2 regions of the Lysinibacillus sp. A4 genome follow, and region 1 is predicted to be linked to the other one. Evidence: riboswitches for the same ligand, from Rfam matches in the RefSeq annotation. Region 1 holds a riboswitch; the other holds the start of a gene.
The links. Region 1 has a riboswitch for thiamine pyrophosphate ahead of thiW (energy coupling factor transporter S component ThiW). Riboswitches for the same ligand answer to the same signal wherever they lie in the genome.

Region 2: linked by a shared signal. The riboswitch ahead of NY607_RS08785 (ABC transporter substrate-binding protein) and the one ahead of thiW (energy coupling factor transporter S component ThiW) in region 1 are both predicted to bind thiamine pyrophosphate.

What each region holds. Positions count from the first base shown of each region.
Region 1 covers NZ_JANWTB010000006.1:341,692-345,757, reverse strand. Annotated here, with positions in the region: gene NY607_RS14765 (VWA domain-containing protein) at 1-263, shown strand, start outside; gene thiW (energy coupling factor transporter S component ThiW) at 451-951, opposite strand; TPP riboswitch at 1,046-1,153, opposite strand; gene NY607_RS14755 (MFS transporter) at 1,220-2,416, opposite strand; gene NY607_RS14750 (ABC transporter substrate-binding protein) at 2,905-3,978, opposite strand; gene NY607_RS14745 (ABC transporter permease) at 3,975-4,066, opposite strand, start outside.
Region 2 covers NZ_JANWTB010000004.1:52,005-56,070, forward strand. Annotated here, with positions in the region: gene NY607_RS08765 (TatD family hydrolase) at 1-514, opposite strand, end outside; gene NY607_RS08770 (ABC transporter ATP-binding protein) at 504-1,253, opposite strand; gene NY607_RS08775 (ABC transporter permease) at 1,228-2,001, opposite strand; gene NY607_RS08780 (thiamine-binding protein) at 2,001-2,291, opposite strand; gene NY607_RS08785 (ABC transporter substrate-binding protein) at 2,293-3,288, opposite strand; TPP riboswitch at 3,442-3,552, opposite strand; gene parC (DNA topoisomerase IV subunit A) at 3,661-4,066, opposite strand, start outside.

The DNA of each region.
Region 1 (4,066 bases):
AACGAACAGGAGGCACTGTTTTAAAGGAACCACAAGATGTTTTCCGTGACTTTACGACAAAAGGAGCAGATCGGCAAAATATTGCCACATGGATACTCTTAGCAAGTATGCTTCTTTTCTTTATTGATATTACCATAAGACGCTTTGGTTGGAATTTCCTAACGAATGTGAAGAGAAAAGAGCCGCTGGTTGAGGAAAAAACTATACAAGCAGAAGATACAAATGTAGCACAGTTGTTAAAAGGCATGAAAAAACGATCTTAAATAGAGGAAGCAGTGCAAACTCGAATAGTTTTGCACTGCTTTTTTTATGTTGCTTGAAATAGAGAGTTATCCCCTTTGTAGAGAGGGGAAGATGATCTACAAAGTGGACTCTTTGCTCATAAGGAGGAGAAAGGCGCTCCAAATTGGACTGCCCGCAGCTCAATGAATGCTCATAATCCAATACCTCTTAATAAAGAGAAGAATTAAATCTCTTTACGAGCTCTGTTTTACGCAAGCTACTCGCAACCATTACACCTAAAATAGCACCGATCGTACTTGATGTTAAAAAGGCTGGTAGGAAGAAGAATGCTGCTACAGATGTTCCCATGAATAATTTTGCATAAGGGACGGCAATAAGTGAAGCCAGAATGCCCGTTCCGATAACCTCTCCGATACCAGCTAACCACATTTTATTGCTATATTTATAGGCAAGAGCAGCACAGACCGCACCGATGATACTACCAGGGATAGCTAGTAGAGAGCCTGTTCCAGTAAGGATACGAATGATGGCAGTGACAAAGGCAACTATAACAGTTGGTACAGGCCCAAGTATAATGGCTCCTATCACATTAATCGCATGCTGAACGGGGTAAGCACGTGCGATGCCTGTTGGGATGGATACGAAAGTAGAGCCTGCAACAGCAACGGCTACTAATAAAGCCATGACTGTTAATTTACGAATTGACATAAAGTTCACTCCTTTTGGTAAAGTTCGTGAGGAAAAATAAAAAGGCCACCCCCTTTAAACAATAGGAAGCGGCCTTGCGTGTATATAGTGACAACAGCAAGTAGCGCCACTTCCCTCCGCTAGTGTGAACTAGATCAGGTTCAAAGGGTCCGTATATTACCATATACGTCTCAGCCTTTTAAAGACTCCCCTAGTGGTTAAAATCATTCAATTTTGTGAATCAACAATAATGTACCATACTGCTAAAAATAGTCAATGATTTTTCAGACTATTTTGTATCGGGATGCATTAAATGAGGTGCTTTTTTCACTGTCCAGATGAGCGCAAGGAAGAAACAGGCTAATAATATGATAGAACCGAAAATATATGGGCTATTCATATTCCAGTCAAATAATAAACCTGCCAAAGCGGGTCCAATCATATTTCCGAGGCTCATATAGGCATTATTCAAGCCCGCAGCAAATCCCTGCTCTTTCTCTGCAAGCTTTGAGATGAGTGTATTAACAGCTGGACGAATTAATGTCGTTGCTGTAGAGAAAATTGTTGCTACAACTAAAATAAGGGCAAAGCCAGAAACAAATAATATTAAGAAAATAGCAACGGATGCAATAAATAAATTTACTAGTACTACTTTCATTTCACCATAACGATTGAACAATGGTGTAATAATAAACATTTGTACTACTACTCCAAAAGCACCACCAACAACTAATATAATCGCTATATCTACAGGTGTGTAATTAAACTTTTCTGTCACAAATAATGACAATGTCGTTTGGAAATTTGCAATTCCAAACGAGAACACCAGCATAATTATGAGCATAACAAAATAAGGCATATGTATGGAACGAGCCATTTGCTTCGCCAGATTGTCTTGCTTTTGTTTCTGTTGCGCAGTGTTTGGTTTGGTAGAAGGTAATAAAAAGTAAGATAAAATAGATGCTACAATGGCTGCAGCTCCAGCTGTGAAAAATGGGAAATGTAAGCTTACCTTTGCTAAAAAGCCACCAATACCAGGTCCAATCATAAAGCCAAGAGACATAGCGGCACCCAACATCCCCATACCTTTCCCACGTTCTTCATAGGTTGTGACGTCAGCGACAAAAGCCATAATAGGAGGTGCAACAAATGCGGAACCTAGACCACCTAAAAATCGTGCTAAAAAGAGCATCCATACATCTGTAGCAAGGCCAAATCCGATTTGTGCAAGACCTGTTACGATAAGACCGAAAATAATTAAATTTTTTCGTCCGTACTGATCTGAAAGATTCCCAGCAATAGGAGAAAATACGAATTGAGCTAAGGCGAACGTTGCGATTAGCATACCTAGAACTTGTCCTGCTGCACCAAATATTTTTAAATACTCTGGCATGACAGGAATAATAATGCCAATACTTCCCATTGCGATAAACATATTAAACATTAAAATATACAAAGCCGCCTTATTGGACTTCTGCTGGGTCATCGAATGAACCCCCTTTTTGTAATCAAATATAGTACAGTCTATCATAAAGAATTATTGCTTGGCTAATAGTTAAGATTATCGTACTGGTTCTATATTTAGAATGGTTTTCCACAAAAGTTTTCATCCGCGCACCTATGCATGAAGAAATAATAGATGTTAGTCATAAAAATTGAGGGGAAAAGAAGCTATGGGGATAAATTAGTAAAGCAACAACAATCTATGGACTTCTCTTATAAAGTGAGAATTAAAAAATGTGAGAGTCTGTCTGTAATGGCATAAAGCATGGCTATAAATTGTAGCGATGTTATAGCGCATCAGAAGGAATATCACAAGAATACTGATGTGAAAATCTATTAAAATTCAGACAAAATATTTTCTAAATATAATAATGCAAATAGTCAATTGAAAATGTTCTTATTTAATAGTCAGTTAAATAAGAAGAGAAAAAAAACTAGCGAATTGATGTAAAAGTCAATTCGCTAGTTGAATTATCGGATACCCATTTTAAATTCTAAAAATAATTCGTTGTATTTCCCTAAATAATCAGGTCCTAAGTTTTTGTAGACCTCTAATGTATCGCGTTGTTCTTCAGAAGGATAGTAGCGTTCGTCAGAAACAACTTCTTCGTCCATTAAGTCCATAGCTGCAAGATTAGGCGTAGAATAGCCTACAAAATCGGCATTTTGAGCACCTGATTCAGCACTTAGCATGAAGTTTATAAAGGCGTGGGCACCATCAATATTCTTCGATGTCTTTGGGATGACCATATTATCAAACCATAAGTTTGAGCCTTCCTCAGGTACAGCAAAGTCTAACTCTTCATTTTCATACATCATGTCAGCTGCTTGGCCAGACCACGTAAGGGCAACGGTTGCTTCATTATTGATCATTAATGGTGTAATTTCATCTCCAATGATTGCTTTTACATTTGGTGCAAGGGTGATTAGTTTGTCAGTAGCTTCACGAAGTTCCTGATTATCTAGTGAATTCAGAGAATAGCCAAGACTGTTTAAGCCCATCCCAATGACTTCGCGCGCACCATCTACTAAAAAGACTTTTCGCTTTAAAGAAGGGTCCCATAAATCATCCCAAGAGGAGAAGTCTAAGTCTCCAACAAGGCTTGGATTGTAGACAATACCTACTGTTCCCCAAAAATAAGGGACAGAATATTTATTGTTAGCATCGAATGGTAAATCTAAAAAGTAAGGATCAATATTTTTAAAATTAGGGATTTTCGTTTTATCTAAAGGAATCAATAATTCTTCTTCCTTCATCTTCTCAATCATATATTCAGAAGGGACAGCAATATCGTAGGCTGTTCCGCCTTGCTGAATCTTTGTCATCATAGCTTCATTGGAATCGAATGTTTCATAGATGACATGAATGCCTGTTTCTTTTTCAAATTCTTTTAACAAATCAGGATCAATATATTCTCCCCAGTTAAAGATGGTTAACGTGTCTTTTCCACTTTTACCGCCACCCGCACTTAAGGCATCAGCCGCATAGAATAAAAGGGCTGAAACGACAAGGATGGCGATGGTAGCTTGAATTAGTGACTTCATCGTTGCCCCTCCATTCTTTTACTCGTACGACTTGTCATGAAATAATAACCAACAACAACTAAAACCGTAACGAAGAATACTAAACCTG
Region 2 (4,066 bases), on a different contig from region 1:
TAATAGAAATAAAATAACCTCGCTCTATCATGCGCTTCACAATAGCTTCATCCCCTTTAAACCAATGAAAATGGGCTTCGTGAAGCTGATGCTTTTCCAGCAAATCACACACAATATGGGCGTCCTCATATACTGCGTGTAACACAATTGGCTTGTCCAGCTCCTTCGCCAATACAACAAAACGCTCTAATAGTGCCACATAGGGACGTTCATCAATCGCTTGCTCTTGTTTTAAATAGTAAGGTAGACCCACCTCACCAATAGCAACCATATCATTCTGATGCGAATGAATCCAATCAAATAAAGCTGTCTCATCATTTGGACTTAGTAAAGGCTGTTCAGGATGAAAGCCAAAAGCAGCCTTTACTTGCTGATAGCTATTCGATAAACGCAACGTTCTTTCACAAGAGGAAAGTTGCATACTAACCGCGATTACAGCTTTCACTTCTTCTAATAAGGAAGGAATTTCCTCATCGGTGTACTGATCCAAATGAATATGCGCATCAATCAACATACATATCACCCTTTTCCTCCTGTAAATACATAAATAATTGTTGCTTTAACGCTGTGAATGCTGCAGAATGTCGAATTTCCTCTTTCCGAGGTCTCTCAAACGGCACGATGATTTCCTTTTTAACGGTAGCTGGACGTTTGGTTAAAACAAGTATGCGATCTGCTAAAAAGAGAGCTTCTTCAATACTATGTGTAACAAATAGAATGGATTTGCGGTACTCCTCCCAGATAGATAAAAGCCATGCTTGCATTTCCAGTCGAGTAAATTCATCCAACGCAGAAAATGGTTCGTCTAAGCATAAAATCGGCTTATCACTGACCATTGCTCGAATAAAGGACACACGCTGCTGCATGCCTCCAGACAGTTCGTTCGGGTAGGCATGGATAAAAGAGGCAAGACCAACCTTTTCTAACCATTCCTTGGCACGTTCAACATTTGGTTTATGTTGTAATTCCTCTACAAGCGTGACATTTTCTACTATTGTACGCCAGGGTAATAGACATGGCTGCTGTGGCATATAGCCAATCGTTCCTTTTTTTTGTTGGATATCCTCTCCATTTAATAAAATGGCTCCTTGATCAATTGGCGAAACACCACCAATTAATTGAAAAAGTGTGCTTTTACCACTGCCTGAAGGACCAACGATGGCCACAAACTCTCCATCCTTGACGTCAAAAGAAAGTTGATCAAGGACTTTGAGCGCATCGAAGGATTTAGCGATGTTTTGAATGCTGAGCATGATAGCCTCTTCCCTTCACCATGAATTTTTCAATTAAACGAATACCACTAAACAATAGTAAGCTCAAGAGAACAATCGCAAAAATTGCCACAAATACGCGATCCGTACGGAAGGAGGATTGGGCTAGGGTCATGTAAACACCAATACCCTTTTTTGCACCAAGCCACTCCGCAATCACAGCCCCCATCACACTATATGTAGCCGCAATTTTAATGCCTGAAAAAATAGCGGGATAGGCATAAGGCCATTCCAGCTTCCAAAAGGTTTGTGCCCTTGTAGCACCAACCATGGCAAAATAATGCTTTAATTCTGGAGCAGTTTGTCTAAATCCATCCATCGCTGCAATGACAATCGGGAAAAAGCACACAAGACAGATAATGATAAGCTTCGGTAATAAGCCAAAGCCAAACCAAATAATAAGGAGCGGTGCCAAGACTAGAATAGGAACATTCTGCGACATAATAAGAATTGGATAAAACAGTTCTCGAATAAATGTAAATCGATGCAACACTATTGCCACCGTTAGCCCACAAGCGATGCCAATGGCCAAACCTAGTAGAGCTAATTGTACTGTAGCGAATGCATGTGGTAGAAAGGTTTGATACGACTGGATGGCTTCTGACAAAATACTACTTGGTGTGGGTACTAACCAATGAGGAACTTCAGCAAACCTCACGATTAGTTCCCATATGAACAAGAGGAAGGCGATAAAAATTATCGTCCTTCCCTTCTGTAATGCACGTTTCATTACTGATATTTCTCCGTTAATGTATCCATCGTAATACCCGTTGGCTGATATAAAATTTTCACTTGTGTAATGACATTAATGGCACCAAGTTCAATCATTTTCTCATTCATTTTTTCAATGATTTGGAGCAATGTTGAAAGCTCACCCTCCATCGTTGTTTCCAATGGATGTACCTCATATTTCACCCCAGAAGCATCGATCACCGCAATTGCTGCATCGACATATGGTATAACATCTTCATATTTCTCTGTCTTCGGAATGATTTGTACACTGATTAATGAATTTGCCATCTTATTTGGCCTCCTTTTTAGGTAAGAAATCATTAGTAAAGGCTTTTTTCGCATCAAATTCGCCCTCTAGTACTTGATTGCTAGACATCCATTTCGCGTAATTTTCCCACACAGAAAGCTTTTGCTCTCCCCATTGCTTGGCATCATCCTGATATTTATCAGCCAGCCATTCCTGACTTTTATGCACTAATGCTTTATCTAAATCAGGTGCCGCTTCGATTAAAATATCAGCCGCTTCACTTGGGTTTTCAATTGCGTATTCATAGCCCTTCGATGCAGCTGCCACAAAGGCTTTGACTACATCCGGGTTGTCCTGTATCATTTTTTCATTTGTAGCTAAAACTGGCGTATAATAATCCAATTGATCACTATAATCTGTAAGATATAGCATATTAATCTTTTCCCCACGCAGCTCAGCCTCAATCCCAGTCCATGCATAATAAATCCAAGCAAAATCTATATCTTTTTCCATCATTGTGAAGAAATCTAAATCCCCTGCATTGACGATATCTAGCTTATTAATATCTGCCTTTTCTTTTTGCATGAGTGATTGTAAAACGGCTTGCTCTAATGGCGCGCCCCAACCACCATAGGTTTTACCTTCAAAATCCTTTGGCGATGTAATGCCCTTCGAAGCAATAGAAGCAAAGCCAGATGTATTATGCTGTATAATTGCTGCGATGGAGACCAGCGGCACATCCTGTACTCGTGCCTGTGTTATGCCTTCCTGATAGCTCACGCCAAAATCCGCCTTTCCAGAAGCAACAAGCTGATCTGCGCCCGCCTCACCAGGCATAATAATATCAACATCTAAACCCTGTTCCTCAAAATAACCGAGTTTTTTGGCAACATATAGTCCTGTATGATTTGTATTCGGCGTCCAATCCAGTACCACAGACACCTTTTTCAGCTTGTCTGCAGCCTGCTTGTCATCCTTGTCACTACAGCCTACTAATGTCAATAGTGCTGCCAATAAAATAAAAAACCATTTTTTCATGCGAAAGCCTCCCAGTTTGTAATATGAAAGTGTTCATGAATGAATGTTGTCACCAGAAGAAAGCGTATACAATGTTGGCAAGCTGTTGCTTGAAAACATAAAAAAACGCCTAGGATTCCTCCCAGACGTATTGCAATCAATCTTCAAAACTTTGCTTTTTGAATAGATGTTCCCTACGCTGGTACGAGCCAAATCAGGTTCAAAGGGTCAGCGTCTACCGGACACAATCTCAGCTAGCAATTACTAGCCCCCCTACATTCTTTCGCTATGAACTTTTCGATGATTATTATACCCATAGTTTCACTTAAATGACAAGGTGCTATTTTTGAATAGAGCTTAAAGCCCAGCGCTCCTAAGAGGCTGGGCATGCTTTTAGCTTGGTTTCTGTTCTTTTTTGGCTGTTACAACATGAGAAATTGCTCCATCTGTTGCAATATCCACTTTAAATGAACCATTGGAATGGCGATCCGCACGAGACAATGCTTGTACGTCAATCATCTCTTGAACACCTTTTTCAGTTTCAATCACAACCTGCTCCTCGTCTGTTGCTTGAACAACTGCCACAATTCGGTGAGGGTTTGCTTTTAACTCTGTTAATACTTTTAGTCCACGTTTTGCACGACTTGCTACTTCAACTTCAGCGACATTCATTTTCTTCACGGCCCCACGCTGTGTCACAATCACTACATAGTGGGTAACATCAGGCTGTAACACATTGACTCCAACTAAGGCTTCTCCATCTTTTAGTGTGATCCCTTTCACACCACCTGTTTTCACA